4 regions of the Alteromonas sp. Mac1 genome follow, and region 3 is predicted to be linked to each of the others. Evidence: predicted binding sites of a transcription regulator. Region 3 holds the regulator's gene; each other region holds the start of a gene.
The links. Region 3 encodes sigma-54, which starts transcription at its own class of promoters, with help from an activator protein. Its sites were predicted from a motif close to GTTGGCACGNNNNTNGNNT; they were not measured.

Region 1: a site for sigma-54 is predicted at 3,272-3,290, ahead of AV939_RS18700 (Tll0287-like domain-containing protein). Genes of this name have one in related genera too.
Region 2: a site for sigma-54 is predicted at 4,858-4,876, ahead of AV939_RS06500 (hemerythrin domain-containing protein). Genes of this name have one in related genera too.
Region 4: a site for sigma-54 is predicted at 7,046-7,064, ahead of AV939_RS18805 (CsbD family protein). Genes of this name have one in related genera too.

The regions. Positions count from the first base shown of each region.
Region 1 is NZ_CP013932.1:4,424,400-4,432,648, forward strand. It holds gene cydB (cytochrome d ubiquinol oxidase subunit II) at 1-538, opposite strand, end outside; gene AV939_RS18695 (cytochrome ubiquinol oxidase subunit I) at 535-2,115, opposite strand; gene AV939_RS18700 (Tll0287-like domain-containing protein) at 2,594-3,232, opposite strand; gene AV939_RS18705 (sigma-54 interaction domain-containing protein) at 3,385-4,671, shown strand; gene AV939_RS18710 (hypothetical protein) at 4,755-5,177, shown strand; gene AV939_RS18715 (TonB-dependent receptor) at 5,256-7,349, shown strand; gene AV939_RS18720 (sulfite exporter TauE/SafE family protein) at 7,490-8,249, opposite strand, start outside.
Region 2 is NZ_CP013932.1:1,546,089-1,554,337, reverse strand. It holds gene glmM (phosphoglucosamine mutase) at 1-94, shown strand, start outside; gene tpiA (triose-phosphate isomerase) at 190-936, shown strand; gene secG (preprotein translocase subunit SecG) at 947-1,396, shown strand; tRNA gene AV939_RS06510 (tRNA-Leu) at 1,404-1,489, shown strand; gene AV939_RS06505 (bifunctional diguanylate cyclase/phosphodiesterase) at 1,664-3,958, shown strand; gene AV939_RS19990 (YqaE/Pmp3 family membrane protein) at 4,089-4,247, shown strand; gene AV939_RS06500 (hemerythrin domain-containing protein) at 4,345-4,788, opposite strand; gene AV939_RS06495 (diacylglycerol kinase family protein) at 4,999-6,651, opposite strand; gene AV939_RS06490 (DUF2878 domain-containing protein) at 6,871-7,410, shown strand; gene AV939_RS06485 (hypothetical protein) at 7,544-8,095, opposite strand.
Region 3 is NZ_CP013932.1:986,602-994,850, reverse strand. It holds gene lptC (LPS export ABC transporter periplasmic protein LptC) at 1-495, shown strand, start outside; gene lptA (lipopolysaccharide transport periplasmic protein LptA) at 464-1,015, shown strand; gene lptB (LPS export ABC transporter ATP-binding protein) at 1,018-1,743, shown strand; gene AV939_RS04150 (RNA polymerase factor sigma-54) at 1,819-3,303, shown strand; gene hpf (ribosome hibernation promoting factor) at 3,333-3,620, shown strand; gene ptsN (PTS IIA-like nitrogen regulatory protein PtsN) at 3,629-4,075, shown strand; gene rapZ (RNase adapter RapZ) at 4,110-4,955, shown strand; gene AV939_RS04130 (HPr family phosphocarrier protein) at 4,955-5,227, shown strand; gene mgtE (magnesium transporter) at 5,386-6,744, shown strand; gene AV939_RS04120 (cache domain-containing protein) at 6,782-8,249, opposite strand, start outside.
Region 4 is NZ_CP013932.1:4,446,917-4,455,165, reverse strand. It holds gene arfB (alternative ribosome rescue aminoacyl-tRNA hydrolase ArfB) at 1-337, shown strand, start outside; gene AV939_RS18840 (hypothetical protein) at 488-1,165, shown strand; gene AV939_RS18835 (hypothetical protein) at 1,340-1,999, shown strand; gene AV939_RS18830 (hypothetical protein) at 2,175-3,170, shown strand; gene AV939_RS18825 (S8 family serine peptidase) at 3,200-4,594, opposite strand; gene AV939_RS18820 (RNA polymerase sigma factor) at 4,839-5,327, shown strand; gene AV939_RS18815 (hypothetical protein) at 5,324-6,172, shown strand; gene AV939_RS18810 (CC0125/CC1285 family lipoprotein) at 6,162-6,683, shown strand; gene AV939_RS18805 (CsbD family protein) at 6,798-6,989, opposite strand; gene AV939_RS18800 (siderophore-interacting protein) at 7,207-7,986, opposite strand.

The DNA.
Region 1 (8,249 bases), 1.3 Mb from region 3:
AGATAGCCACTGACAACAACCCAGAAACAAGTGCGAACGGTGTAAGCAGGCCAAAGAAAGAGCCTGTGTAAGTTGATTTAAGCGTGTTGTCGAATTCAAACGGTACACCTAGTAACAAATTACCAAACGCCACGCCAAAAATAAGCGCAGGAATGAAACCACCAGCAAACAAAGCCCAATCCCATGCTTTTCGCCATTGGGTGTTAGGCAACTTACTGCGATAATCAAACCCAATTGGGCGCATCCACAGTGCAATTAGCGTTAGCGCTAGGGCTAAATAGAAGCCAGAGAAGGCGGTAGCATAGATCATCGGCCACGCGGCAAAAATGGCACCACCTGCCGTGATGAACCACACTTGGTTTCCATCCCAATGCGGCCCAATAGTATTAATCATTACGCGACGTTCTTTGTCTGTTTTACCAATTATGGTCAGTAGTGAACCTACGCCTAAATCGAACCCATCCGTTACCGCGAAACCAATGAGCAGAACACCGATAAGGCACCACCAGGCTACGCGAAGAAATTCATAATCAATCATGCGTTTGCTCCTTTAGCATCAAAGTCGATAAGGTCATCGTCTTCATTCGTCGTGTGATCTTCAGGAGGCACTGGCCCTTTTTTGGCGAATTTTTTCATTAAGTAAAAGGCCACAATGAACATCACTGTGTAAAACGCTGAATAAGCAACTAACGTGGTGACAATGTCTGAGATAGACAGATTAGATGTTGATGCATGCACCGGCAGAATCTCTGCAATAGACCAAGGCTGGCGACCAAATTCAGCCACAAACCAACCGGCTTCACACGCAACCCAAGGTAGCGGCAAGCTATACAATGACGCTTTCAACAACCAGCGAGGCTGGGTTATTTTATGTCTAGTACTGTAATAGAAGGCAGCTAAGAACACGGCTAACATAATAAAGCCTGATGCCACCATTAAGCGGAAACTCCAAAATAAAGGGGCAACTTTAGGAATACTGTAATCTACCGCTTTTTGTAAGGCCGCTTCCGAAGGCTGTGTAACATCATCCGTAAATGGCTCTAACAGCATGGCATAGCCCATATTATCTTTGTGTGCTTCAAATTGCGCGAGATCATCTGCTGAAGCGGTTCCATCTCGAACACTATCTAGCAACGCGTACGCTTTGATACCATCAAGGATACGCAAACGATTCTCAGCTTTAATTTCTTTTAAACCTTTAACTTCCTCGGTAAATGAACGAGTAGCAATAATGCCCATCGCCCAAGGAATTTGAAGTGCGTATTCGGTTTCTTCTTTTTCATCGTTGGGAATACCGAATACGGTAAAAGGCGCAGGTGCTGGATGAGTGTCATACTCCGCTTCAACAGCAGCCAATTTTACTTTTTGCACTTCACCTAATTCGTAACCACTTTCATCACCAAGCACAATAACTGACAAGGTAGCGGCTAGGCCGAAGCTAGCAGCAATAGCGAAAGACCGACGGGCAAATGCGATATGCTTGTGGTTAAGTAGGTAATAACTAGAAATAGCCAATACAAACATAGCACCGGTTACATAGCCGGCTGAAACGGTATGCACAAACTTAACTTGCGCTACAGGGTTAAATATAACCTCAGCAAAGCTTGTCATTTCCATGCGCATGGCTTCAAAGTTAAATTCTGCGCCTACGGGATATTGCATCCAACCATTCGCAATGAGTATCCATAGTGCTGAGAAATTAGAACCAATAGCCACTAACCATGTGGTCATTAAATGTCTTCCCTTCGACATTTTGTCCCAGCCAAAGAAAAATAACCCAACGAAGGTTGATTCTAGGAAGAACGCCATCAAACCTTCAATAGCCAGCGGCGCCCCAAAAATGTCCCCAACATAGTGAGAATAGTACGACCAATTCATCCCGAACTGGAACTCCATAGTGAGGCCGGTAGCCACACCAATGGCGAAATTAATACCAAACAACTTTCCCCAAAACTGAGTCATCTGTTTGTAAATTTCTTTGCCTGTCATCACATAAACGGATTCCATAATGGCAAGCATGAAACTCAACCCTAAGGTTAAGGGCACAAATATAAAGTGGAACATTGCAGTTAGCGCAAATTGCCACCGCGATAGTTCGACTAACGTATCGCTCATGGGTTTTCTCCCTAGTTAAAAACAGTACGGCAAGCCGCTAAAAATTATATTTAAATCAACAACCTTAATTAAAAGACCGCACCGTAAGACTTATACTTCTGTATGAGGTTTAGCAAGCTTTGCGCCACCTAAGGCACCACTACCCCTAACCTCTGATTTTCCCTACTGTGCGGCGCAATTATTCCATTAAGTCGAATCAGCCGCGTTGATCCATCTCAAACAAGATGAGAGGAAACTTCGCCAAAAATGACAATTAGCGCCATTTTTGACATAAAAGTTAAATTAAATGATAAGTGGAGAACAGAGCGTGGGCCTTTGTAAAAAACACTGCTAAAAAATAAGAGAGGAAAGACAATAGAAGAAAGTGAAAATGATAGGAGTTAGGGAATAAGCGGTAGGAAACAGGGGATAGGGAACAGGGGATAAAAAGATACAACGGATGGCGATAGAGACCCGTTGCACCTTCTTAAAATAAAAGCTATTCGGCTGAATAGGTAAGCGTGAAAGCACCTCTTAAACTGCCAGGAGTAAAGCCCGTTGCGGTATCTTCTGGGTATTTTTCTTTAATGATATCAATTACAGCAGGTGCCACATTGTTACCATGGCACGCCGTACACACTTGCCCTGTAACAATCGCTGACATATAGCGAAATTCGCCCGTTTCCTCATTCCACTGCGATGCTTCTAGCGGCATAGGCAATTGCTTAGATAAGGCGTTTGCAAACTCATGCAATTTGGTTTCCTCCCACGCATCAGGTTTGTTGCCTTGATTACGTACACGAAGTGCTGTGCGCCCTACCGTCCAACCATCTTTCTTGAGCGCTTCTGCAATAGGCCCAGCAGCCACATAGCACTCCTCTACCCCGGCTTCTAAACCACCTTTTGAAATGGCTTGTTTAAGCCTAGCTTTTAGCGCACCACCTAATGCTTTGGCGTTACTACGTGCTTGGTTTAGCTTATCTTCGGGGCCTGCCAGGGTGGTTTCAGTTGCGTGTTGTGTCGCTATGCTGTCTTGCGGCTGCGGCATTTCAGCCGCTAGCGCGGTTGATAGTACGATTAATAATGAAGCCGATAAAAAGAACCCACTTATTACAACAGCCGTTAATCTCATTTTCATATTCTTTTCCTCAATGGGGAGCATTACCTACCAACATACGTACAAGGCGCGTGCCAATGTGATACCTTAAACCTAGATTAGTTATCTTTCGGGTATAGACTATGCGCATACGTCATTCATACCCACCCCGTATCGCTAGGTGAAGCTGTTACATGAATATCTCGATTGTTCAGGCAATGATAGATGCCATCGATAAACCCGCTATTTTCATTAATCATCAATATGTAATAGAAGCGGTTAATCAGCCTTATCGTAATACCTATCCTGTGGACATTTTTCCGGGGAAAAGCCAGTGCTTTAAAGTGTCCCACGGGAATACCAAGCCTTGTGATCAATGCGGCGAAAGTTGCCCTATACAGCAATGCAAAGACACCGGCCGAGCAGCAAGCGTAGTACATATTCATACCACCAATAGCGGCCAAAGCTACTGTGATATTCTCATGCGCCCAGTGCACGATGCTAACGGCGACCTACTTGGCTACTTAGAAATATTGGATAAACTCGCGTTTGCCTCTAATTACCCTAACAAGGGAAAAATGATAGGTGAATCTGCCGCCTTCAAAGCCATGCTGAATAAAATTAACCGAGCTGCAAAATCCGATATAGCCGTGTTACTTCAAGGAGAAACAGGTACAGGTAAAGAGCTGGTTTCTCATGCCCTACACACCAGCAGCCACCGCGCCGAAAAGCCTTTTGTTGTAATAGAGTGTACGGGGTTAGCTGATTCACTTTTTGAGTCTGAATTATTCGGCTATGAGAAAGGCGCTTTTACCGGCGCGCAGTCAAACAAGAAAGGGTTGGTTGATGCCGCCAAAGGCGGAACGCTATTTTTTGACGAAATTGGTGATGTACCCCTTACCATGCAAGTGAAGTTATTGCGGCTGCTTGAAACCCAAACCTACCGACCTGTAGGAAGCGTTCAAGTTAAAAAGGCCGATTTTCGTTTAGTGTGCGCGACGCATAAAGACTTAAAATCCTTAGTGGAAAAAGGCGAATTTAGACAAGATCTCTACTACCGAATTGCGGGCTTCCCTATACATCTTCCGCCGCTTCGCGAGCGCCAAAGCGATATTGCTATGCTGTGCAGCCATATGTTGCACGAACTGCCCTCGAAAAAGCGCTTACACAAATCCACTATTGAAGTGCTAAGCCATTACACCTACCCAGGTAACATTCGGGAGCTTAAAAATATTGTAGAACAGGCGTATTTGTTGGCAGATGAAAATGTAATTTACCCAACAGACTTACCTGAGCTTGTCAGCGAGCCCATTGCTCAAAACAACGCGAGCATTGTTACTCTGGAAGCTGCTGAAGCTAAGTACCTTGAAGAGGTGGTAGCAAAGCACGAAGGCAGTATAGATTCCCTTGCCGTAGCTCTGGGTGTCAGCCAACGAACCTTATATCGTAAACTTCAAGCGCTAGGGTTAAAGGTTAAATAGCTCGCAGCAAAAAGCCCTTTCAACATCCTATTTTTAACGTATTATTAAATAAGTTCCGGTAGAAAAAGAATACTGCTTTGCCATTGAAGTCATTATTTACACTGCTAGTATGCTTAACCCTGCTATTGCAAAACGCAATGGCTTTGGGGCTTGCGGCCGTTTCAATGGAAAAGGCGCAGCGATTTACTACTCAGTTTAATGACAGCAGCAACGATATAGAACTGATTTGTACCGGCAATACCATGCGCTGGATATCATTAAGCGCGACTGAACATGCTGGTGAGTTTGTTTATGTTAGTGTAGATATCAGCAAGATACCGGTAGTACACATCGACTGTACCAATAGCCTGCTTTCTGACTTACCCAACGCCGTCACGGCGCCTGATTTTTCACTTCCTTTAATCACCCTTGTTCGTTTTAACAACCTTGCTACTGCAATTGCACAGCGCCCCTACACGGCATACGCCTACGCAACTGGGCTCTCCCGCGCTCCACCTCTTTCATAGTTTCACCATTACACTTTATTTATAACGCGCTTTTATCAGCTTTATCGCTGACGTTGTTTAATTAAAAATGGACTAATTATGAAAAAAACAGCCATTGCACTAGCAGTATGTACTGCTGGTTTTTCCCCTTTTTTGTATGCTCAAGACACCGCTTCAACCGAAGTTATTACCGTTATTGGCGAGCCACTAACCCTTACCAATAATGCACGAGTTTCTGCCTCTACCAATACCGAAGCTGACTATGGCGACCAACTTGCTACGCTACCCGGCGTGACTATTTCTCGAAATGGTCCGGTGACAGGGTTAATACAATATCGCGGCCTATACGGTGACAGAGTAGGCGTGACTATTGATGGGGTTGATATCGCGGGCGCTGGCCCTAATGCCATGGATTCCCCGCTTTCGCATGTATTACCTGAACCTGGCCTTCAGGCCGTATTGTATCGCGGAATAGTACCGGTAAGCGCAGGAGTTGAAACCTTAGGCGGTAAACTAGACATTCGTGCTGACGCTCAGCACTTATTTGCACAAGCCAATGGCCTGCAGTTTAATGCTAGCGCCAGTGCGTATTCTCCCGGCAATGCACAACAGTACCAAGCCAATGCTTTTTACGGCGCGGCCAATGGTTTTATCAGCGGCGCATTCACCCACCAACAGCGTGACGAGCGCGAGGCTGGTTCTAACGATGCAGGCTCAAGCATTGCCATCCCTAATTCTCAGTATCAAAGAAACGGCGGAAAGCTTCGCGCGGGTTATAGTTGGGGCAAGCATAGCCTAGATGTCAGCTATCAAGCGCTGAATACTAACGACAGTGGCACTGCGGCGCTTGCGATGGATATCGCCTTCATAGATGCTGCCTGGTATCGCTTAGGTTATCGATATCAAGCCGATGACGAGCGCATGTTGAAGGTAAGTGTGTTTGGGAATAGTAATCAGCACGCCATGGATAATTTTTCACAGCGCGCGGTTTCAATGGCTAGTATGGCCAGGCAAAACGACGCCGACTCTGTCGGTCAGGGTGTAGAGGCGACCTATGTTACCCCTGCCCTTGATGGTGAGCTTGAAGTAGGTTTTAGCCATTTACACAGCCGAAATAATTCGGTTATTACCAACCCAAATAACAGCGCTTTTTACATTAACAACTACACCGATATTACCCGCGATACCTTCAGTGGCTTTACCGAGTGGCATCGTGTGACCAATAGCGCTGACTATTTAATTGGCCTTCGCTATACCCAAATTGACATGGATGCCGATGCGATAGGCTCTAACATGGTTATGATGAACGATGCGGTAGCCACGCTCGCGTCAAACTTCAACAATGCCGAACGTAGTGAAACCTACAATATGCTAGATGCAACGGCCACCATCCAAATACCCGTTAGCGACACGGTGACGGTATTTACGGGTGTATCGCAAAAGAACCGTGCGCCCAACTATTACGAACGTTACACCTGGTTACCATTAGGCATTACAGGTGGCATGGCTGACGGGTTCAATTATATTGGTAATCTGGAACTTGATAATGAAACCGCTCGCCAGATTGAATTTGGTATCAGCTACAGCGAAAATGATTGGACCGTTTCACCCCGGCTTTATTACCAAGACATAGAAAACTACATTGCTGGCACACCGAGCAGTAATGCGGCTGCTATTATGTTCTCGACTATGATGGGATCAGATACGCCGTTTCAATGGATCAATACAGACGCTGTTATTAAAGGACTAGACGTGACGATTAACGGTAAGCTAGCTGACAACCTGCTTCTAACGTCTACAGCAAGTTTGAGCCATGGTAATAGAGACGACATAGACGATGCGCTATTTCGTATTGCACCTGAGCAATTGACGACGCGTATAGAGTGGCAAAGCGAGTTTATGCAATCCCCACTTATGTTGTCGGTCACCTCGCATTTAGTGGGCGCACAAAATCATACCTCTGCCTTACAAAACGAAAGTAGTACAGCAGGTTACGGGCTTATACATTTGGGGGCACGCTGGCAGTTTACTCAAACCTTTAGCGTGTCGGCACAGCTTCAAAATGCGCTTGATAAGTACTACACCGCTCATACAGCGGGGGTTAACCGCGTATCAGGTGCCGATATTGCGGTAGGGGATAAATTACCGGGTACAGGTAGGGAATGGCAGGTATCAGCGAGCTACCGCTTTTAAATTCCGCTACGCGCTAGCCCTCACAATTAGCGGGTTAGCGTGAAAAATAGAATAACAAGCATAAAGAGAAAAAGGCGCGAGCATGTGCCTTTTTCTCTCACCCGGCGAATTCATACAGAAAAACTAACGAATAAGTTGGCCTACACTAAATCAGACATTGCCTGCACAATTAAGCGGATTGCTAATAAGGTAACGATAACTTTAAACAGCACGAGAAATTTATCGGCTGGAATTTTCTTGAGTACTTTTAGCCCCACGTAAGTCCCCACGGCACCACTTATAATCATGGCAAAAATTAATCCTAACCATTGAAAAAAGGAGAACCCTACAAAGGTAAACACAAACGCTTTTAAACCATGTTGAAAGGTAAGGCACGAGGCCATGGTGGCGGTTATCTGCATTTTATTGTAATTGTTCCGATGCACAAATGCGGCAACTAGCGGCCCAGTAGCGCCAACAAACATGGAGATTAACGTGGTAACTAACCCTGCTAAACTTCGCCCTACAGGTTGCATTTCTTGCGCCTTCGGTTTGCTGCCCCACACCAAAAATAAGATAAAACCCGCCACAGCAAATTGAATAACCACTAAAGGCAATTGCACCACAATAAACGTCGCCACCACAGCCCCTAACAGCGCCCCAAATGAAAAGAACTTCACCATGGACCAGTCAATATACCGAAAGGTCATTAACGCTCGGTTGCCGTTAGAACCTAGCTGTACTAAGCCATGCACAGGAATAAGTGCAGAAACTGGCAAGCTTCCCGCCATTACCGCAATAAGCAAAACACCGCCGCCAATCCCAAAGGTGGCAGTTATTAAGGACGTGATGGTAGAGGTGGTAATCAACACGGCTGCGGTAGTTAATGAAATAGCACCATCAGCGGTTAGCCAATAAGTA
Region 2 (8,249 bases), 560 kb from region 3:
TCTTATTCGCGTTATGGTAGAGTCTGATAATGAAGGGCATTCTTCCAAGTGGGCAGAGCATATTGCTGAAACTGTTCGTAAAGTCGCCAATTAGTTGGCAGAACTGGAAATTTCGCGTTTTATACTTGTATATTTTTACTGAAATCGTTAATATCACGCCCGCTTTAAGACAGGGCTAAGGTCTGCATTGTGAATAACAATAAAAGAAAGCCGCTGGTAGCGGGCAATTGGAAAATGAACGGTAATCGTTCTCTAGTCACTACGTTCAACGATGCATTTGAAAATAATGCACTTGTTAATGTTGACGTAGTTATTTGTCCTCCTGCTTTATATCTTTCAGCCTTTTCTACTCAAGCTTTTGCGCTGGGTGGTCAAGATGTTAGTCATCTTGATAATGGCGCTCACACGGGTGACCTTTCCGCTGACATGCTCAGTGAACTTGGTTGTACGTACGCCATAGTAGGGCACTCAGAGAGAAGAGACGACCACGGCGAAAGCAATAGCTTAGTGGCCAAGAAAGCAAAGAAATCAATTGCAAGTGGATTAACCCCAATTATTTGCGTGGGTGAGTCACTTGATATTAGAGAAAGTGGTCAGGTTGAGTCTTTTATTGGCGAACAACTTGATGCATTAGTCGACGGTTTAACCGTTGAAGAGCTTTCTAAATCGGTACTTGCTTACGAGCCTGTTTGGGCGATAGGTACTGGAAAGACAGCTTCACCTGAACAAGCGCAAGACGTACATGAATTTATTCGTGGATACTTTGCAAAAGTAGACGCAGAGCTTGCTCAAGGGTTACGAATTTTATACGGCGGCAGTGTTAAAGCAGATAACGCTAAAACACTGTTTGCACAACAAGACGTAGATGGTGGCCTCATTGGTGGCGCCAGCTTAAAGACAGAAGATTTTATTTCAATTTGCCAAGCGGCAAACTGACGAGGTAATTATGGTTTACGAAGTGCTACTGGTAGCATATTTAATTGTTGCATTGCTGTTGATTGGTTTTGTTCTTATTCAACAGGGTAAAGGTGCAGATATGGGCGCTTCTTTTGGTAGCGGCGGCTCAAATACGGTTTTCGGTTCAGGTGGTTCTGGTAACTTCATGACTCGTACTACAGCCATTCTTGCAGGCTTGTTCTTCTTTATCAGCCTTACATTAGGCGCGATGACAGCAAACCGCGAAAGTGCAGAAGACGAGTGGGATAATTTAGAAGTACCAGCGGCTGTTGAAGCACCAATACAAGCGCCAGCTGATATGGACGTTCCTGTTATGGATTCGCCTGCAGAAGATGCAGCAACGGAGAATGACATTCCAATGGGTGACGCTTCTAATGCTGAAGTCACCGAAGGTGATGTACCTAAGGCTAACGCTGACGATTCAGACGTACCTAACTAAGATTTTTGCGGAAGTGGTGGAATTGGTAGACACGCCATCTTGAGGGGGTGGTGAGCATAGCTCGTGCGGGTTCAAGTCCCGCTTTCCGCACCAACTTTAAAAACCGGCTTTTAGCCGGTTTTTTTGTGTCTGTAAATTTTTTACAAAATGAGGAATTACACCAACCTAGCGACTATTAGTATTGCGGTATTTGGGCTATGCTACTAACTCAATTAGAAAAAGTGAATGTACGTATTATGTATAGAACGGTGCGCTGGGAGCGGTAGGTTGCAAATATCACTTCGACAAAGTCTTTTTAGAACCCTCCTTGGCGGGATTTTTATAGCCTCACTCCTCATTGTTGCAGGGGTTTGGAAGTCAGCTAACAACTTAGTAAAACAAAATATTAGCCAAGATATCGCTGTTACTGAAAAGGTACTGCATAGGCTGATTGAAGATCGCCAAGCCATTATAAAAAATGTATCTAACGTACTACTTCGCTCCTACGACTTTCGCCAAGCCGTGGGAACTGCAGATTTACCTTCTATACAAACTGCTTTAGAAAGTTATGCGTCGCGTATTAATTCCAATGTCATTGCATTAGTGAATTTAGATCACACCATTGTTGCATCTCATAGTGCCTTGTTTAAACCAGGGGAAACCTTAGAGGCGAGCACCGCTTTGGTTGCGAAAGGCTACGAAAGCGGCTTTTTCCTTATTAACGACTCATTAATTCAATTAAACCTCTATAAAGTAGAGATTCCCACATTACGCTATTACATGATTATCGGTGTGGAGTTTGACGAAACATTACTACAAGAATTAAAAAATCTTGTTGATGCTGAAATTATTATCACCAATGTCACTGACAATATGCCCATTGCATCAACACTTTCGCCAGAGCAAGTAGAATCAGTTTTAACAAGTGATCCTACGCCTTCTTGGGTTGATGTTACATTCAAGCAAAAAAACACCTACATTAGCCGTGAAGTTAGCCTAGTGTCGATGTCGGAACTTCCTGTACGCATTACTATTGCCGTTGATGTATCAGATGCCTTTCAGGCGTTTACTGACATCCAATTAAGTATTCTCGTGTTAACCCTAGTTGCGGTTCTGGTGGCGTTGGGGTTCTCAATGCTACTGGCTAGAAATGTGAGTAGTTCTGTTTCTAATCTTGTGGAAGCCGTTAACCGCGTAGCTGGAGGAGAATATGGCGCTACACTAAATGAACCCGCTAAACTTCGAGAAATTAGTGAGCTGGCTTCGGCAGTGGATAGCATGCAAGAGAGCATTCAGCACCGAGAAAATCACATTCGGTATCAAGCGCAACATGATGTGCTAACCGGTTTGTTTAATCGAAATTACGTGGAAGGGTATTTTGATGGAAAAATGTCTGAAAACGTAACCTTGCAGGTTGTTGCTATTACGATTATTGGCTTTAGAACCACTAACGACCTTTATGGGTATTCCAACGGTGACAACACGCTCAAGGCACTCGCTACGCGCTTGCTTCGCTGGCCTGGCACCTCTGCACGTTTAGCGGGGGGAGAAATTCTCTATATTACCGATACGGCGTTAGACGAAAACCAAATAGAAACACTGAAACACATTTTAGAGCAGCCCGTCGAAAGTAACTTAATTTCGATCCCAGTTAAGGTAGCGATGGCCGTGGTGTCTTGTCCTCAGGATGCTACCAACTCAGAAGAGCTATTTCGTAAAGTTAATATTGTTACCGACGAAGCTATTCATTCTAATGCATGGTGTGTTCACTATCGGCCCGAACTTGAGGCTAAGTACGTTAGGCGTTTAACCATTACCACCGAGCTTAAGCGCGCGCTTTCTAGCAATCAAAGTGAGCTTTCTATGGTGTATCAACCAAAAATTGATCTCAGCACGATGAAAGTATGCAGTATGGAAGCGCTAATAAGGTGGAATAACGAAACCCTTGGCTTCGTACCACCAGATGAATTTATTACTATTGCTGAACAGGCAGCTCTAATTGAGCAAGTCACGACTTGGGTTATGCAGCAAACCATTGCTGATTTATCGTACTTCAGGCAGAAAGGCTATGGCTTTACGGTAGCGATGAATTTATCAACCCAAGATATTCAAAATAAGCCGTTACTGGATAAATTGGTTTCTATGCTTACTGATGCGGCACTTTCACCCGATGCGCTAGAGCTAGAAATAACAGAAAGTGATTTGGTAGCCGATGCATCGCTGGCTATTGAAAACTTGAACTCATTGACCAGTAGGGGGTTTCACTTTGCAATCGACGACTTTGGCACTGGCTATTCATCGCTTGCGTATTTGAAAAACCTGCCTGTAGATACCATCAAAATTGATAAAAGCTTTATTTTGTCGTTAGCAACCGATGACAACGATAAGCAAATAGTTCATACCGTGCTGGGATTAGCTTCTGCATTTGATTTGAAAGTGGTGGCTGAAGGGGTAGAAGACGAGATATCGCTAAATATTTTGAAAGAGTGGGGCTGTGATATTGCACAAGGTTTCTTCATTAGCCGACCATTAGCGAAGGATGCGCTAGAAGAGTGGCTAGAAAATTCACCTTTAGGTGAATAGACGTGAACCATTAAATTCCTTATTGTTGGCAGTATATATGCATTATAAAATCAAAGCCTGCTCAAAAACGTAAGAAATTGCAGTTAGAGTGGGTAAACTGTGAAATTACTTCAAAAACAAGGATATTATTATGGACATTATTCGCATTATACTTTCAATTTTACTGCCTCCTCTAGGCGTGTTCTTACAAGTTGGTATTGGCGCTCAGTTTTGGATAAACATCCTTTTAACATTGTTTGGCTATTTTCCCGGTGTTATCCACGCCGTGTACATTATTGCTAAACGATAGTTTATTTTACTAAGTTTTAGTAAAATCAAAGATTAAAAGAAAGGCCAGTCTATGACTGGCCTTTTTTGTATCTGTAAGGTTCATGTAAAACTCACGCCTAGTGAGGCGCGAGTTCTTTTGCCATTTCTTCTTGATAAGAGTCGGCAAGCTTATTCTTTTGAGACTCGTTGAGAAGTCGACCAGCGACTTGGAAAAACTCTTGCTCTTCATCAGCAAGGTGGTGCTCAACTTTTTCCTGAAGAGTTTTTAAGTGACGTAACCATCCTGGGGAGTCCATTTTGGTCTCATCCAGTTTTTCAATGAGCTCATCAATTTCATGATGCTCTGCAATACCGTGACGGGTTAGATCTACAGCGTCATCTTTTTTGAGTAGAGGAGAATAAAAATGGCGCTCCTCTGCAACAGCATGACTTTCAAGCTGGTTTTTAAGCTCTTGGTAATACTCTCTGCGTGCAGCTGTGTCTCCACTGGTCTCAGCGAGAATTTTAAGCAACAGCCTTTGTTTCTCATGGTCTTGGCGTAACGCTTCGAAAATCTTCATCGGTAATCCCTCAACTAGTTAAACTAAAATGTTGCGTAAAAAGCACTTTACACTTTACACGTTTAGCTAATGCGAGAAGCGTTCCACTATATTAAGTTCACTAAGTCATTGTAAATGCAGCTTTTAGCGATTACTTATTATTACAATACATAAGTAACCGCTTAAATAATGCATTTCTTACATAGGGTCTGCGGTAATCTTTACCTATGGCTATTCCGCAGCGGATTGACTGTTATTTTGCACATGGTCTATGCCAGTCAATACCCGAAGACTTGCAGGGTGTGTTGTGATACTGATTTCACGTGCACTGAAAATCTCACCATCAACCGCATAAGATACTTCTTCATCAAAATGAAGGGATATTGATGGGGTTTGTTTGTGCCTGATACTGTCTGAACTGGTTTTATATTCTTCAGGCCCAAAAACAAGCTCTGCCAATGAGAGTAGTTGTCGGTCAGAAGAATCTTGTGGAGTTAGCCAGGTGATATCTAATTTACCATCAGTAACATCAGGTAGATTTCCACCTTGAGCAAGTGCGGTGGTAATTGGCGCGGCATTAGCTATCACTAAGCTTGGTGTATCTAAGCACTGGGCTTCTTCTTCATCAAACTTTACTTGAAAGCTAAGATTGTCATTTTTCCCTATGGCTTCCCATAGCCCCTTAAGGTAGGCAAACTGTCCACCCGAGTCTTTCTCGCCTCGATCCGCGGCGGAAATCATATGCTCTTCAAACCCGACCGCAGCAACTAGTAACATCATTCGGCCATTACACTGGGCAGTATCGATATCTGCAGTTTTGCCGTTAATGATGATGTCACACGCTGTACTGATGGGAACAATTTTACTGGCATAACCATGGAGCACCTGACACAGCGCATTGGCAGTACCAAGTGGAATAACCCCAAGTGTGACGTTTTTATCGGTAAGGGCATTGGCCACTTCGGTAATGGTGCCGTCGCCTCCACAGGCGACAATAATTTGCGCCCCGTCGACTAAGGCCTCTTTAGCCAATACTTCACCGTTAACTTCAGCTGTTGTTTCTTTAACGGTAACTTTAAACTTTTCGTTTAGTCTTGAAAGAATATCCGCCTTTTCAACTTCCCATTTACCTCCTCCAGCAACAGGGTTGGCAATAAGAGTAAGGCGCTTAGTCAATGACAAGCTTCCGCCATTCTTTATTTTTTCAAGTGCTGCTAACTGATGTTTGTTGAGTCTTGCTGTTGAACGAACCGCTTGAATTTTATCCATCGCATCTAAAATGGATAACGAAGGATCCCTAGCCAGCAGGTAGGCGGCTAGCACTAATACAGAACGACCTCTACCCAGTGCGCAATGCACAACAACATTTTTACCTTCAACGAGTTGTTGATCTAACCAATTAATCGCAAGGGTAAGTTGTTCTTGGGTGGGGCTGGTATGATCAAGAACTGGAATGTTCAAATAATCAAAATCTAACTGATAGGCAGTCCAATCTAAACCATCAAATTCTGCAGTAACGTCTAAAATAGCATTAATATTGTTGTTTTTAAGCATATCCACATGCTGAGAAGACATGCGACAACCTAAATAAAGCTGGTCATCAATTCTTTGAAACGGAGGTACCTTATCTGTACGCCTTGCATACTCATTATACAACCAGCTTCCCAATAAAAATGGAACAAAAACCCAACGTATGTAGATAGGAATTGAACCATCTTCGCGTTTTCTGAACAATGCAGGGTAGTTAAGCAAGTAGGCGCTACTCACTGCAATCAGCGAAAAGCTGATCCAAGCAAAAATGACAGAGAGCCACAATGTTGGGCTAAACCAAGTTAGCATAAGTGCTAAAATTGCGCCGAGTACATAATATTTAACCATCTTCATACTGTTCACATTTCCTTTGTTCAAAGATTTAATTCATTTATACAGTGGTTACGCTATTTTTGTTTATTACTAATAGGCAACTATGAAGTTAGAATGAAATTAATCACCAAAAATTACGTTTTATTAAAACTTTATAACTGAACTGAGTGATAAATAGTGGCGTATTAATGCCTTCTAAATTTTCACTGTAGTAAGTACATTCATAAACAGGCGAATTCAATGTCGAACAGTTTCACTATCAAATTGGTAAACTTTCTATGGTTTCAAACCATTTGGTGGTTAGTGGTTTTATATCAAAGTACTTTCTTAGTTGTAGGTTTACTGCTCGCGTGGCTTATTTACTCACCACTGCGAAAGTCAGATAGTAAAATAATGATAGCAGTTTTATTGCTAGGCACCTCGGTCGACTCACTGTTGATGCTAACAGGGGTATTTGGTTTTGAGCCTGGCGCTTGGCTTAGCGGTGGTGCTTCTCATTGGATAATACCTATTTGGTTGGTGTGCCTTTGGGCCGCACTAGGTGGGTCAATACAACATAGTTTGAGTGCGTTTGCTGATAAGCCATTACTTGCGATGGCAGCCGGTGCTGTGTTCGCTCCGTTAAGTTACTTTGGTGGTCAGAAGTTTGGTGCGGTCACCTTTGGATATTCACCACTCGTTACTGTGGGTATATTAGCTATTGTATGGGGTGTAGTATTTCCAGCGTGTTTTTTACTCGCGAAAAAGTTAACCGCTGATGATGGCCAAAATTCAGCGTGATAGGCCCAGACCAACAAGCAGCAATCAAAACGAAAAGTCAAAAGCGAAAGATTAATGTGGAGAGGTATGAATCTAGCAACTCCCTTAACCTGCGGTTAAAGGGAGTCGGCTGCTAATATTGGTTTAAACCGTACTAGCGTACCGCTTCAACCACATTCTTACTTCGCGAATGCAAAAACGATGCAATGTCTGACGCTGATTGAGTCTTTTTCAAGTTAATAACCACGGCCACATTATTTCTTCTAATTGCATGTCTTACCGCCTGCACTATTTCTGAACGGTCCGGGCGAAGACCAACTAAGCCCGCAACAAATAAACCAGTAAAAATACCTGGGCTTATTAAAGCGATGTAGGTAAACAATGGATTTTGCTTCGTTAATTCAGGGCCAAACGAGACTAAAAGAAACGCCGCTAGCATCCCTACAAGAAAGCCGACTCCACCGAGCATTAAGTGTGAGTGCCACAGGTTTTTGCCGATACTTTTACTCTCTTGTTCTAGCTTTTCACTCATCGCAGTATCGCTTGCGTCGATGAAAGCCACTTGATCAGTACTGACATCAGTGGAATTTGCCAGTTGTTGTATGGTTTTTTTTGCCGACAACTTGTCTTCAAATATCGCAGCAACTTGAATTTGGTCATTTGGCGCTAGAGATGCGCGAAGATTTTCATGATTAGCAGTTTGCATAACTTCTCCGATAAACCCGGTCGATGTATACCTCAGCGGTACCCTTTAACGAAATGTGTTAAAGGCGGGTAAATTCATAACTATTAAGCGAATTTACAAATATTCATTCATAACCATTCAAAATGCGTTCCGCTGACGGATTAAACTTTAGTCT
Region 3 (8,249 bases):
ATGGAAGAAGATCCTACCCAGCAGACTAATCAGGGGTTAGATGCATTAAAGCCCGCGTACAAAGCCAAAAACTTAACGACCACCTTGTATAATCAAGAAGGCCAGCTAAATCACAAAGTATTTGCGGCGTCGATGGAACATTACGACCAATTGGGCTTTGTTTTATTCCAAAAGCCCAGATATACATTGTATACCGACGATGCACAGTCTCCGTGGGAAGTGACCGCGACAGAAGGTACTTTGTATAATAACGAATTGATACAGCTAGAAAATAATGTCGTTATTGAAAACCAAAGTGTCGATGACTTTGTAAGAACAATACGCACAGCGTTTATAGAGATAAACCTGTACACTAAGCAAATGACATCTGATCAGCCCGTGGAAATACGTGGCTTACAATATGTGATTAACAGCAATGGGTTTAACGCCAATTTGCGTACCCAGGAATACGAGTTAATAGACCATGTACAAACCATTTATTCGCCTAGCCACTAAAGCATTAGCGACCAGCCTAGCTGTTAGCCTATTCGCTACTGTGGCTATAGCGGCTGAAAGCGACTTTAACAAACCCATTAAAGTCGACTCGAAATCGCAATTTGTTGACGGCAAAAATAAAACCTCATTGTTTAAAGATGATGTACGAATTACCCAAGGTTCTTTGGTAATAAATGCCGATGAAGTTGAAGTTATTGCCAGCGAAGGTGATGGACGAGAGATATTCGTTGCTCGCGGCAAACCAGCCAGCTACTCGCAAGAACTTGAAGACGGTGCCACCGTCACAGCGAAGGCCAATGAAATTCGCTATGAAGTGGTAAACCGAACTATTTCTTTACAAGGTAGTGCTGAATTACAGCAAGACACCAGTAAAGTACAAGGCGACAAGATTACCTTTGACATGGTTACAGAACAATTGCTTGCAACAGGCGGCAAAGACGGTGAAGGTGGCAGAGTAACTACCGTATTTACGCCTGAGGCAATACGTAAAGCGTCATCGAATAACGAAGGCGATAACTAATAATGGCAACGTTGAGCGCACAGAGCCTTGCAAAGGCGTATAAAGCACGTCAGGTGGTTCGCGATGTAAGCTTATCAGTATCGACTGGGCAAATCGTTGGATTACTCGGCCCAAATGGTGCCGGTAAAACCACTACCTTCTACATGATTGTTGGCTTAGTGCCCCTTGATAAGGGCAAAATCAGCATTGATGACAGCGAATTAACCCACGAGCCCATGCATGAACGTGCACGCCGCGGAATTGGATATTTGCCGCAAGAAGCCTCGATTTTTAGAAAATTGACGGTGTTTGAGAACATCATGGCTATCTTACAAACCCGTAAAGGGTTAAGTTCAGCAGAGCAAGAACAAGAAGCCGATGCGCTACTTGATGAATTTAATATCAACCATATACGTAATAGTACGGGTATGAGTTTATCCGGTGGTGAACGTCGCCGAGTAGAAATCGCGCGAGCTTTAGCCGCTGATCCGCAATTTATTTTGCTTGATGAGCCATTTGCTGGTGTTGATCCTATATCGGTTAATGATATAAAGAAGATTATCCAACATCTTCGTGACAGAGGAATTGGAATCCTAATCACCGATCACAACGTAAGAGAAACACTGGATGTGTGTGAGAAAGCGTATATTGTGAGCCAAGGCGAACTCATCGCGCAAGGGACGGCAGAACAAGTTTTAAGTAATCAGAAAGTAAGGGATGTATACCTAGGAGAACAATTCAGGCTATAGTTACTGTAACCGAATTGTCATTTTCAGTTTTAAGTACGGGTATATTCACAACAAGAGTTTAAAAATAAGACGTAGATGAAACCATCTTTACAGCTAAAGTTCAGTCAACAACTTACCATGACACCGCAGTTGCAGCAGGCAATCAAGCTGCTGCAGTTGTCTACGCTCGACCTGCAGCAAGAGATTCAGGAAGCACTAGACTCAAACCCACTTTTAGAAGTTGAAGAAGGCGGCGATGACCACCCTGTTGAGAAAAACAACATGGATGGAGATGACCCTTCTGTAGAAGCAGCTCCTACTGCATCTAGCGATTCTTTAGAAGCAGGAGACGCGCTTGAAAAGAACGACCTTCCCGACGAATTGCCAATTGATAGCACATGGGACGAGTATTACTCGGCCTCATCTGCACCCGCTCCAGGTCCCTCTAATAATGATGACGACCAACTGTTTCAGGGTGAAACTACCGACAATATTCAAGACCATTTGCTTTGGCAGATGCGTTTAACCCCGTTTTCAGATACCGACCGCGCAATTGCTACCGCCATTATCGACTCAATTGATGAATCTGGTTACCTCAACGTACCCATTGAACAGATTTTAGAGTCAGTGAATTCCGACGATGTTGAAGAATTGGTTGAAATGGACGAAGTTGAATGCGTACTAAAACGTATTCAAATGTTCGACCCTATCGGTTCAGGTTCACGTACTCCGCAAGAGTGTTTGCTTGTGCAGCTTCGCCAGTTCTCAGACGACACGCCATGGCTTACTGAAGCAAGACAGCTTATCAACGAGTATTCAGACCTACTTAGCAGCAAAGACTACCGTACGTTAATGCGCAAGAGCCGTTTGAAAGAAGATCAACTTCGCGAAGCCATGCGCTTATTGCAAACGTTGAATCCTCGTCCAGGTAGTGCATTAATTACCAAAGAGCCGGAATACGTTATTCCTGATGTTTCGGTAAACAAAAAGAATGGCCGTTGGGTGGTGGAACTTAACCCCGATAGCCTGCCTAAATTAAGCGTAAATCAGCAATATGCTGCCATGAGCAGACGCTCTAAAAACAGCAGCGATTCGCAATTTATTCGCTCACACATGCAAGAAGCCAAATGGTTTATAAAAAGCCTTGAGTCAAGAAATGACACCTTGATGAAAGTAGCGAACTGTATTGTGCAGCAACAAATGGGCTTTTTCGAGCACGGCCCAGAAATGATGAAACCAATGGTGCTAAATGATGTCGCAGAAATGGTAGATATGCATGAATCCACCATTTCACGTGTCACCACGCAAAAGTATATGCATACCCCACGTGGCATTTTCGAATTGAAGTATTTCTTCTCTAGTCACGTGGCAACGGAATCTGGTGGTGAGTGTTCATCTACCGCTATTCGCGCGTTAATTAAAAAGCTTGTGGCAGCGGAAACGCCCAGCAAGCCATTAAGCGATAGCAAGATTGCTCAATTGTTGGCCGAACAAGGCATTAAAGTTGCCCGGCGAACAATAGCAAAATACCGGGAATCATTATCGATTCCGCCGTCAAACCAACGCAAAAGCCTTATCTAAAGGCCTTGATAATTTAAGGAAGACGAAATATGCAAATCAACCTTACCGGTCATCATGTCGAAATTACTGACTCTTTGCGTAGCTATGTCGATACTAAGTTCAGCAAACTAGAGCGTCACTTTGACCACATATCTAATGTGCATGTCATCCTGAACGTCGAAAAACTCAATCAAAAAGCCGAAGCCACCATGCACCTTAGCGGCGCAGAAGTGTTTGCTTCATCTCATAATACAGACATGTATGCGGCGATAGATAGCATGATCGACAAGCTCGACAGGCAAGTTATCAAGCATAAGGAAAAGCTGAAAAAGCACTAAATATTAGTATGGAAATTCAAGCCATAGTAAGTTTGGACCGCACCGAGTGTGCGGTTCAATGTAATAGTAAAAAACGTATTTTAGAGATTATTAGCGACATTGCCGCTAAAAATAATCCCGACATCGATCAGGCCACAGTGTTAGCTAGCCTACTTGCCCGTGAACGAATGGGAAGTACGGGTATTGGCAATGGCATTGCATTGCCTCACGGTCGATTACCGGGTTTAGAACACGTTATCGCCATTATTGTAACCAGTAACCCTGCCATCGATTTTGATGCGCTTGACGATCAACCCGTAGATATATTCTTTGCCTTGTTAGTGCCTGAAGAGAAAACAGAAGGTCACTTACAAACACTTGCTACCGTTGCCGGTAAACTAAGTGATAAAGAAACGGTGAAAGCCATTAGGCGGGCCTCCACCAGTGACGACATTATTACGGCTTTAAGCCAATAAAGCACAGCACCATATTTTAAAGGGAGAAATGCAGGTGAAACTGATTATTATCAGTGGTCGATCCGGTTCAGGAAAATCAGTTGCGCTACGTGCCCTTGAAGACTTAGGCTACTATTGCGTAGATAATATTCCGGTTAACCTTCTCCCTACCCTTACCCATACTGTGGTTGATGAATATGACCAAGTCGCGGTAAGTATTGATGTAAGAAACCTGCCAAAAAATCCAGCCGACTTGGTAGAGATTTTAGATTACCTACCCTCGTCTTGGTCTATGACCATTGTGTATATCGACGCCAGCGACGATGTGCTGGTGAAGCGTTTCAGTGAAACACGCCGACTTCACCCGTTAGCCAAGCTCAACAAATCCTTATCTGAGTCGATAAAAGCCGAATCAGATTTACTTGCGCCTATTGTTGAGCGCGCCGATTTGTATATTGATACAGATAAGCTCACCATTCATCAACTCGCAGAACTTATTCGCGAGCGAATTCTAGGTAAGAAAAGCTCTCGTTTGGTATTGGTGTTTGAATCGTTTGGCTTCAAGCACGGCATACCTAAAGATGCCGACTATGTATTTGACGCCCGCTTTCTACCCAACCCCCATTGGGAACCAGATTTAAAGCACTTAACTGGCTTAGACGCTCCTGTAGAAGTGTTTTTGGGCTCTCAGCCTGTTGTGACAAAATTTATTTGGCAAATTCAGAACTTAATAACCACATGGCTGCCACATTTGGAACGCAATAACCGTAGTTATGTCACCATTGCGATTGGGTGTACTGGCGGTCAGCACCGCTCAGTATTTATTGCGCAATCGTTAGCGAAAACCTTTGGCGAAATGCACCCAGATGTTCAAATTCGCCACCGCGAGTTAAACCAGTAATGACTATTGAAAAAACACTTACTATCGTCAATAAGTTGGGCTTACATGCCCGCGCCGCCACCCAGTTGGTTCAATTAGCCAATCAATTTGACGCTAAAATCGTGCTGGTTAAAGGCGATAAGAAAGCCGATGCGAACAGTGTGTTGGGCTTAATGATGCTAGAAAGCCACCAAGGTGAACAGGTGAACGTAGTGGTTGAAGGGAATGATGCTGAAGCAGCACTAAACGCCATTGAAACCTTAATTGAAGGCCGTTTTAACGAAGACGAATAATACTACACTTGCCTGTGTTACGACTTTCTGAATAAAGCCGCTTATAATTTCATCATATAACCCGTAATTGTCTGTCCCCGCTGCGCTTTTGTCATGACAGCGTCATGGCAAGTGCGATATCCTATCGTTATAAAGAATTCCATTTTTAGGCAAAAGCAGTGGCAGAAGCGCTGGTCTCAAAATACGTACAAAGCCAACTCAGGGCACTTAATGGCGCGTTAATTAACGGCCAATTTGTTTCTGTACGTAAGCTTCTGCTGGAATTACCCCCTTCTGATGTTGCACATATTCTCGAATCTAGCCCAAGCCGCACCCGTGACGAACTATGGGAGCTTATTGATGGTGACTTCCACGGTGATATTCTAGAAGAACTTTCTGACGACGTACGTAACGGTATCATCACCAAGATGCTGCCTGCCAACGTAGTAGACGCGTTAGAAGAAATGGATACCGATGACTTAGCGGTTACCCTTAGCAGCCTTCCAGAACCAGTGCTGCAAGATATTCTTGATTCAATGGATGCACAAGACAGACTCAGAGCTGAACAAGCGCTGTCATACGGTGAAGAGACTGCTGGGTTCATCATGAATACCGACACCATCACTCTTCGCCCTGACGTGACCATTGATGTTGTACTTCGTTATATTCGCCTTAAAGGCGAATTACCTGAAAACACCGATACCTTTTATGTAGTGAATCGAACTGATAATTTAGTCGGTATCGTTCCGGTTACGCGATTACTTACCGCAGAAACCGAAGCCAAGGTATCGGATGTAATGGATGAAGAGTCTGAAGCCATTCCTGTTCATATGCCAGATGATGAAGTTGCCAGCTTGTTCGAACGTTATAATTGGCTATCAGCCCCGGTGGTTGATGAAAAACACCGTCTAGTCGGCCGAATTACTATTGATGACGTGGTTGATATTATTCGTGAAGACGCTGAGCATTCCATGATGAGTATGGCGGGTTTAGACGATGACGAAGATACCTTTGCCCCCGTACTTCAAAGTACCAAGCGACGCTCAGTATGGCTGGCTGTAAACCTGGTTACCGCGCTAATGGCAGCCATGGTAAGTGATTTATTTGAAGCCACATTAAGCCAACTAGCTGTACTAGCCATACTCAATACCATAGTGCCTAGTATGGGCGGCGTAGCAGGTAACCAAACACTTACCCTCGTTATTCGTGGTATGGCACTTGGGCACGTTAATGCCAACAACTCCCGCTGGTTAATCAGCAAAGAGATATCTATTGGTTTCTTAAACGGTGCGATTTGGGCAATCTTAATTGCTTCGGTAATAGCGCTTTGGAAACAAGACTACATGCTAGGCATCATTATCGCCTTTGCCATGTTGGTTAATATGATAGCCGCAGCAATGGCAGGCGCTACCTTGCCACTCATCATGAAACGTTTGAAAATAGACCCTGCGCTAGCCGGAAGCGTAATACTCACTACCATTACTGATGTAGTGGGTATATTTGCATTCTTAGGTACTGCGACCCTGTTTTTAATGTAACGCCGCGACAATCGCTTACAGGTTGCTTTAAGGTTATTTAGCTTGGCATCATGATGAAGGCCACCACATCATTTCGATAATCACCGGTTGTTTTATATTCTCTATACCCTTTAGACGCAGCAACACCTATTGCGTATTTCTTCCCTTGGTAATTTATAATTCGAGAGTCTTCCTCACCATTAGCTAAGCCTAAAAGAGATGGTTCTATCTCGATAACCTCCCCAACGTGTTGAGGGCAACCTTCTGTAGAAGAAATGATCATGCCGTCACGCTGACAAAACATGCCAAAACAGCCCATCAAAGTATGCCCGCTTTCATCTTTTGGTAACGAATCGTTTAACATTTCACTAAATTGTGGAGCGCTGTCAAACACAATGCCTATCCCGCCCACAACACTATTTTGTTTTAGACTGGTAATTGACGCGTTATAGATGTAAGTGTGCTTATTATCGTACTGCGGGCTCGGAACGAATCTCGACACCGAATATTCTTGTGAATCCGTACAATTTAACGCATCTATGGCGCCACTGTGCGGATCAACTTTGTCTCCAACCACTGACGCATGTTCTTTGTTAGATACCGCGATAATAATGCCATTTTTATCATAAACGTATAAATTGGTGTAAACCGTATAGAGGTCATTAATGTAACGAAGAATATCTGAAATTTTTTGTTGAGCATCAGGCGTTACGGTAGGAAGTTGCAAATGCTGTCGGAACGCAGTGGTAAGCGCCCACCAACGACAATCGTTCGCTCTCTCGTATAGGTTTCGATCCATAATATCTACCGCTAAACTGGCGCAAAATCTAACATCACCAAGACGTGCGCTGATCACGGTAGATTGTAGGTTATCGATAGAATTAGAAAAAATTAACGCTATGCTCTCGCCGGTCGATTTGATCTCAGAAAGTACCGGCATGAATTCAACAGCATTGTTGCGCGCTGCAGCAATAATACCATTCAATACCACTAAACTCAGATCGTCATTGATTAACATCGATGTTTTGAATATTTGCTTCAATTCATCGGAAAAGAGTTTTGAATTAAGTAACTGACAAGAGTCTGTTTGAAGTTGCACGGTATCATTTGAATGCTTGAAAGCATTATTTAATGGCGTCATAGCTACACCCTGCCATGATAAGCCTTTAAAACCCTGGTATCCCTTGGTTGCCGACGTTGTGGATATAAAGCTATTGTGTTTCATAGTGACTAAGTCAGGAGAACCACACTTAGGTATTTTTTCACCAATTTTGAATTTTTGTGGATGGCTAGTCGCCATGACTTCTCTGTTTTCAGACACAATCATAATGCTGCTAGCGGCACGTTCAGATTGCAAGTTCTTAAAAATAGACTGCATTTCATCGTCGAATTTAAAGCATAAACAAAGAACACCTAGGGTTCTTGCATCCTTCTCGTTACTTTCCCTAATCGCGCATGAATAAATTAATGCATTGCGCTTATGGGGTTGAAGATCTGAATAACGAAAGGTTTCTGTATAGTCATCT
Region 4 (8,249 bases), 1.2 Mb from region 3:
CGGGCAAAATGTAAATAAAGTGAGCAGTGCTATCCATCTGCGCCTTGATATACCTGCCTCGTCTTTGCCTCAAGAGGTAAAAGATACGCTGCTTAATACAAAAGACAGCCGCATCTCTAACGAGGGTGTGTTTGTTCTGAAAGCGCAAAATTCTCGAACTCAAGAACAGAATCGGGAAGATGCCATTGTGCGTCTAAAAGCATGGATAGTCAGTGCCACTAAAAAACAAAAACCAAGGAAGGCAACCCGCATGAGTCGAGCAGTAAAAGCGAGGCGTGGCGAGGCCAAAAAGCAACAAAGTGTGAGAAAATCTATGCGGAAAAAAGTGGATATTTAACCTACTTTAGCCTAAAGTATAGGTCTTCAGCGACGTCGTTTCGTAAAATGAATGGAACATTCTACGTATTAATGAGTTAAATACGAAAAATATACGATTAAAGAATACGTTTTACGCTCAAGCTGTTATGGATATAAGGGAATTTCTTCAATGACACGGTCTGACATTATACCTATGGTACTTTTCGCTGCCATCGTTGTCTCGCTTGGGATAAATACGCCACAAGCGGCTAACGAAATAATAGCGAAACTCTTCGGTAAATCTATTTCAAATAGCGAACTACAACCTAGCCAAAGTGATGTAGATCGCTTCCAGTCTATTCTTAGTGACAAATCTGAAGTTGAGATCCGAAAACTTTTAGCTCAGCGTGCGTTAGGCACAAAAATTAGTGAATCTGTTATTGCTGACTTTGCCGACGAAAACAACATTGAGCCTTCAGAAAGCGAAGTTGAATCCGCTTATGCGGTTATTAAAACTTGGACAGTCGATTTAAGCCACAATGCTGAATATTCAGATGAAGAAGTTGAACGTTACCGTCTAGCCATGGCAGAAGGCATGGCTAAAAGTTGGAAAGTGTCTAAGTCACTGTATGAAACCTTTGGTGGAGATGTTGTATTCCAGCAAAGTAACCCGCTTACCCCCGTTGGTGCCTATAAGGATTTGTTCGAGCAATATCGCTCACAAGGCGAGTTTGTTATTTACGATCCTGTATTTAAAGCGGCTTTTTGGGAGTCGGTAAGAATGCGTTACTCTAATGTGCTTCCCCAAGAAAATATCGATTATTCATCGCCTTGGTGGGAAGCTGGATTAAATGCTTCTGGTGACTAAAAACCCCTTATAGCGTCGTTTTATATAACGATTAAAATATAATGAATTGAATAAAACACCCCGCTTAAAGCGGGGTGTTTTTGTTTGTGAAAATTTTTTAATTGTTTGTTTGGAATAAACGATGAGGTTCATTCGTTATTTAAGTGTCTTTGATGAAAAACAGGAAATAAACGAATGAACAAACTACATACTGCTTTAATTGTTGCATTAGGTGTTACTTCAAACGTGGCGTTGGCTCAGACTGTAGCTGCATCTGTTTCAGTGTCTAATAGCACCGGAACTTCAACCAATGGGTCTGGTGAGCAAGCAAGTTTTACCCAGTCAATGTCTTCACAAACTTCCGCTTTGGCAAATGTAGACGCACAGTCAAATGCGGTTACCGACACTAAGGCTAGCCCTGAAACTGGCAGCGAAACGCAAAACGCAGACCAAGCTGATGCTACTGCCACTACTAACGACACATCAGAAGCATCTGATGAAACAAGCGGTGAAATCCTCACTCAGCTCACCAGTACGCAAAGTGCTCTTGAAGGTAGTGTTGCGGCAACGCAGAGCATTGCTACAAATGCTTCAGGAGCCTTAGATGTCGCTACTTCTGCCGCCACTGACGTGGTATCAGGGGTAGTTGATAGCAGTGTATCGCAAGCGGCTGATGTCAATGGCATGGTGTCTTCAATATTAACCCAGTCGGTTGAAGCGGTAGCGCAATCACAGGTTGAAGGTAGTGTGGCTAACCAAGTATCTGGTCAAGTAAGTGGGCAAATCGAAAATACGGTTTCAACCACTGTTGAAAACACAGTAAGCGGAAATATTGCTGGCATTCTAAACCAGTAACAATCACGCAGATTAATGTGTTCGACGCACCGTGAACAGCCGCCATCCTCGTTATTCCTACCACTATGAAGGTTATAAAAGTAGGAGGGTGGCGCTATTCCCAGCCCCACCTTTAATTCCATGCGTTAATTCCGTGCGTTAATTCCGCGATTATTCGATTTAGTAGGAAACCTGCATGAGCCTTAAAACCCCCATACCATTATTAAGTGTATCTATTGCCTTGAGCTTGATTGGCAAAATTGCCATGGCGAGTCAGTCAGAAAACAGCACAGAAACTGTCGAGCACAAGATGATAATAGTGAATGGAGAAGCCTATATTGGTGCTCATCACGACTCAAACGTTAACGTTAGTGAACTTGATACGAATACCGACACATCAGACTCAGCAATAAAAGGAAATGCGAAGCTGAAGGTAGCCCTAACGCCTAGCGATAAATGGCAAATCACTGCGTCTGCACAGCATAGTGAAACTCGCTACAACGAGCTGCCGGATTTTGACCTAGCTATTACGACCTTGTCGGGTGAGGCGAGCTATCAATCGCCCTGGGCTAAAATTGGTGTTCATCACTACTATGCAAACGCCGACCTTAATAACAATGCCTTTCTTACTTATCAACAAAGCGGCATTTCACTGGCCAACAGTGCGTATATCCAAGGTTATTGGCGTCTAAGTGTAGATACCATTGATAAGTCGTTTGAATCGGTGCCAGAGCGCGACGCTGAGTCGCTATCTAGCCGCTTTGATGGTTTTTGGTTTTTTAAAAACCAAAGCTTTATCCAATTAGGCGCGAAATATCAACATGAAGATGCGTTGGCTCAAGCGTTCGACTATACCAGCCATGGTATTGGCGCCAGCTATACCTACCCGGCCAATTTGTGGGGTAAAGCGCTCGACATCAAGCTCGGCTATGAAATGGAGAGTAGGCATTATGGTAAAGGTAGCCAGAGCAGTGAACCTGCCGCTTCAGGAGCACCTTTTAGTGAGTTTGAACAACAAGAAGATGGGCGACGAGAGGACAATAGGCATGTCTTCAAAGCGAGCATAGAATATGCGGCTATGGAAAACGTAGATTTTATCGTAAGCACGCAATACAAAGACTATGGATCAACCCTAGTGTCAGCAGACTATCAAGAAACACTAGCTGAACTTGGTGTTAGGTTTCACTTCTAATCGCGCATTGGCACTCACTTTTGGTTTCATTACTGGAGAATACCTACTCCAAACACCGGGTCCCGTCCCGGTGCTCCAGCATCTATGGCTTGGTCGCGTAATGTGGCCAACGCTTGGGCCTGATTTGAGCTCGCACGAAATAGGCAGGCATAGCGGGCTGAAACGAAAGGCGTTGCCATCGATGTGCCGGTCTCACGGCTAATCGTACCATCTGGATGTGCGACTTCGACGGAAACGCCGCTGGCCGCAAAATCAACATAGTTACCTTGATTGGCCCATCGATAGATAGCCTGTTTTCTGTCTACCGCCGTTACCGCAATAGTTGACGGGTATGCTGCCGGAAACAAAGGTGGTGAGGCTGGTCCTTCGTTTCCAACGGCTGCAATAATTTGTATCCCTTGTTCGCTAATTTTTTTTATAACGTTAGCAAGTACGGGGTTTTCTGGCCCCGCTAAGCTCATATTAATCGCATCAACATGCTTGGCGACTAAATAATTAAGACCATCAATTAATGATAATAAGGTCGCGCCCTGACTAATACTGTTACGCGTATAAAAAACGCTGGCGTTATAAAGATGACTACCTGTGAGCATGTTATCTGCTAATAAGCTGGCCACTGATGTACCGTGTAACTGGGTAGTCGGCAACGCTTGTGGAAGAAAAGACTGCTGTTCAATAACAAGGTGTTTTAGTGTCTGGTGGTTGTGCGCAATGTTGGTATCTATCATTCCAATTCGAACAGGTACTTGGCAAACTTTTGGCTTACCAGTAGTTGCAATACTAGCTTGCTTGTCTTGGCTGTTTTTCTGGTTTTCAAGGGGGGCAGGATTTTCAGGGATTTCGTAAGTCTCTGGGCTCTGTAGTTCGCCCATGTTTTGCGCTAAATAGATGTGATTTCGGCCTACTTGTTCTTTTAGTGATGTTGGTAAGTTGTTTCTTATTTGAGACAGTTCATCAAGGTTAGCACTAACCTTTAAACGGTAAACCCACTGGTCTATGGCGGTTAGATAGTGAGATGATTCAATCGTGATGTCGGGGTGAGAAAAGTGAGTTTTGTCAGCCTCGCTACCCACAACCAACCACTCGCTTTTTACCGCTAAAAATCCGTCAGAGGCTTTTACTTCTTTTAGTACAAGATTGCCCGCAGGCGAAGTAAGACTAAGGGGGGATGGAACAGTAAATTGCGGGGCAGGTATGTCGGTTAAGGTTTTAAAAGTACTGTCAACACCTTGCTCTACCTGGTTTTCAAGCACATCTCGCACGGTCCCAACATCAACGGGTACTTTGTCAATAATAGGATTAACAGGCTCGATTATTTGACGACCAATAGTTAACTGGGCACGAGCATCCGAGCTTACTATGCTACTTGATGAAAGTATTAAGCCACTTACTATTAACTGACAAAGCGATCTGCACATCATCATTTTACCTCACTTGCTTTGCGGCTGAGTCTATACAGGCAACTCACAGCCTTGCTTGCGTATTGCTCACCACGCGTGACTCACATAATCGATAAATAAAGCTGGCATAAAACGTGCCCTTATCGATGGATAACCCTTTTCTAGTACTTAGTTAACGTTTGTTGGTAAAAAAAATTCCCTACCGTTGGGAATAAATCACGGCGCCAAACGTTAACCATGTATAAAGCGTAATTTCATAGGAAAATGTATGAAAGAAGAAGTGTCTGAACTCGTTCCATCATTAAGAAAGTTTGCGTTTTCACTTACGGGCAATATACATGATGCTGACGATTTACTGCAAAATACAATTGAGAAACTACTGACTAAACCTCTGCCACAAGATGCCACGTTAATGGCATGGGCATTTCGAGTTTGCCGCAATTTATGGATAGATGAATATCGAGCGCAAAAAGTAAGAGCAAGTGCGGCGGTTAACCCTGAATTGCAGGCGCAGGATGAGGCGCACTTGGATGAAGCGCTTTCAGGCGGCATTACGTTAAAGCAAGTGAGTAAAGCTATGGGGGAATTACCCCCAGAGCAAAGAGAGACCTTGTCACTTATTGCGATTCAAGGCATGAGCTACTCAGATGCTTCAGAGGTCCTTGAGGTACCGGCGGGGACGATTATGAGCAGGCTTGCTAGGGCACGAAGCAAACTCAGTAATGTGCTAAATCCACAACAGGAGGTGGTGCTATGATTATATCTGACGAAATGCTTTCAGCATTTTTAGATGCAGAACTTAGCAATGAAGACATGGAATACGTGAGAGCGTCGATTGCCAGTGATCTCGCTTTGTCAGACCGTTTAGCGTCTTTGGCACAGGTAGACATGATGGTGAAAGCGGCAGCTGATGCGGCAACGCAAAAACCTTTACCTAATAGCGTAGTGGCTATGCTTGCAGACGATGTTTCTTCAGAAGCCTATCTTGAGCAAGCGGACTTCGACTCAGATCATGTAAGTTCAAGTCATGCAGGTGAGCGCATGCCACGCAATGTAACCTCGCTTAATCGCAAGCCCAAAGAATCTAGACGTAGTGGGAAGTGGAAAGTACCTTTATCGTTAGCGGCAGGTGTGGCGTTAGTGGCAGGACTAACCTGGATGCAATCGGAGCAGACAGCCCCCCTTGACCCAGCAAGCACTTCGTCAACGAATAGCCATTGGGCGAATGTATCTAAAGCCCTCGATAATAATTTAACGGGCGAGATGATGGTGACCGATGCGGGTATGGAAATAGTGCCACAATTGTCGTTTATGAATAATCAATCTCAGTTGTGTAGGCAGGCGCAGATACAAGGTGAAGATGAACTGAATATCATGATTGCATGTAAAAATGGTCAGGGCATTTGGCAACTTCACGCCAGTAAGCTGATAACAGCGGGTCGCGATAAAAGTGAGTATCAAACAGCAAGTGCCAACAAAGTACTTGATGAAGAGATAGGTTTGTTAATGGTGTCCACACCATTAAATAGAGAGCAAGAGAAGCAAGCTATTAATCATGGATGGCAGTCTAAGGCTGCCGAAGGAGTAGTTAATGAAAACTAAATTTATAGCGTTTCTAGCAGCGATAGTAATGACAGGGTGTGCGAGCCAACCCGATTACCGACAGGCGTCTAACGGCGGTTTTGGGTATACCGAAAGCAAATTAAGCGAAACCCAATACCGTGTTCACTTCAAAGGCAGAGGGTCGGATAAGAGTAAAGCCATGGATTATGCCATGTACCGCTCGGCGGAATTGACCTTACTAAAAGATTACGATTGGTTTGTAGTAACCGACCGGGAAACCATGGTAGATAAAGAGCGTGTTCAAACATCACCTCAGGTTGGCTTTAGCCAACGTTATGCAAGGGTAACTGAGTGTGGCGTTATTACTTGTAGAACCTCTTACCATCCTACAACCCAGTTTGAATCTGGTATCTTTGTAGGCGGCTCACAAAAAAGCGAAATCGAAAGTATTTTGAATATTGAGATGGGAAAGGGTACTCGACCCACCTCGGCTACCAGCTTTGATGCGAGAGAAATCAGCAACAACTTAAAGCCTGATACGGAATCTTGATGCTAAGTCCTGACAAAGGGTTTTAACCCTGAAGGCTAGATTCTTTTATACATAAAAAAAGCCCCAAATGGGGCTTTTCTTGTATTGCAAGCCATTAGGGCTTGGGTGAAGTGCCTAATTGAAATGGCTGTCCACTTCTTTTTCGGCTTCTTCACGGCTTTTGCCGTACGCTTGTTGAATCTTGCCTACTAGCTCTTCACGACGACCGTCAATCACGTCTAGGTCATCATCGGTAAGTTTACCCCATTGCTGTTGTACCTTACCTTTCATTTCTTTCCAGTTGCCTTCGATACGATCATTGTTCATATGTTGCTCCTTTAAAAAGAATAACCGAGTGGTTATTGTGAACTGCACTTAATAAGTAGCAATCCTCGTTCCAAAGATTAACGTCTTGATCAATATGGACTTTCGTTGATTTCTATAAAGGAGCTATTGCCAGCGCCCTGCATTATTTACAGGGCGCTGAAAGTCGTACAGGGTTTTATGCTTACGCGGCACAGCAAAATCGTTGCTTAAATGCTAATTAGGCAAGCTGTTTCGCAAAGGCTTCAACATCTTGGCGTTTATCTATCTTATGTTGATCTTCACTGCGGCCTTCACGCCAATAACTACTGATATAAACTTGGCTGTGAGGTACCTGTTTTTCGTCTTTTAGCCACGAACGAATTTTTCTCATCTGTGAAAATTCACACGCAACCCATACCGCGGGCGTTCCCTGTGGCCAGTTAGTGCGCTGCAAGGCGTCAGACAAGGTTGCTTCTTTTTTAGATACCCACTGAATCGATACGCCTTCAGGTTTTTCTAGCACCGTGGCATCCAATTCATGTTCAATAGCAATAACGGCAATGCCTTTAGTATGGCTGGGAAGCGCTTGTAAATAGTTGCGAATACTAGGCAGTGCAGTCATATCGCCTGCGAAGAGCACCCACTCGTAGTCTTCAGCTAACGCTTTACTGCTGCCGGGGCCTGCAATCGTTAGCTTATCGCCTTCTTTTGCACTTAGCGCCCATGCTGCCGCGGGGCCAGTCACCCCATCTTTAACATGCACTACCATATCGATGGTCATTTGAGCTTTTTGTCTATCGAAGCTATTTATTGTGTAGGTTCGCATCGCAACGGGGCTATCTTTCGCAGGCTTTACTATAGGGTTGCCATTTAAATCAAAAAGTAATTTAACGTAGGCGCCAGGACGAGTTTCTGGAAAGTCTTCTAATGTAGGGCCGCCAAGGACAATACGTTGCATGTTGGGTGTTACGCGGAAGGAATCGATAACTTCAACAACACGAGGTGCGGGTTTAGACATGATTTTCTCCAAATAGGACAGTGGCAAGAGTCTATTTGATAATGGTTCTCATTTCCATTTCTAAGATTGGGATGAAACCTAGCTAATAATTCTGGTTTTTAGAAAAGTAGGTAGTAATACGCAAGAGAGGAATTTTATTACAGGCAAAAAGAAAGGGGCTAAAGAGCCCCTTAAGAAAAACACAACATAACTTGGAAAACACATTTACACTTCACAAAGCCAACACACTAAATGACTCCATGTATTAGTAAGAGCGGGGAAAT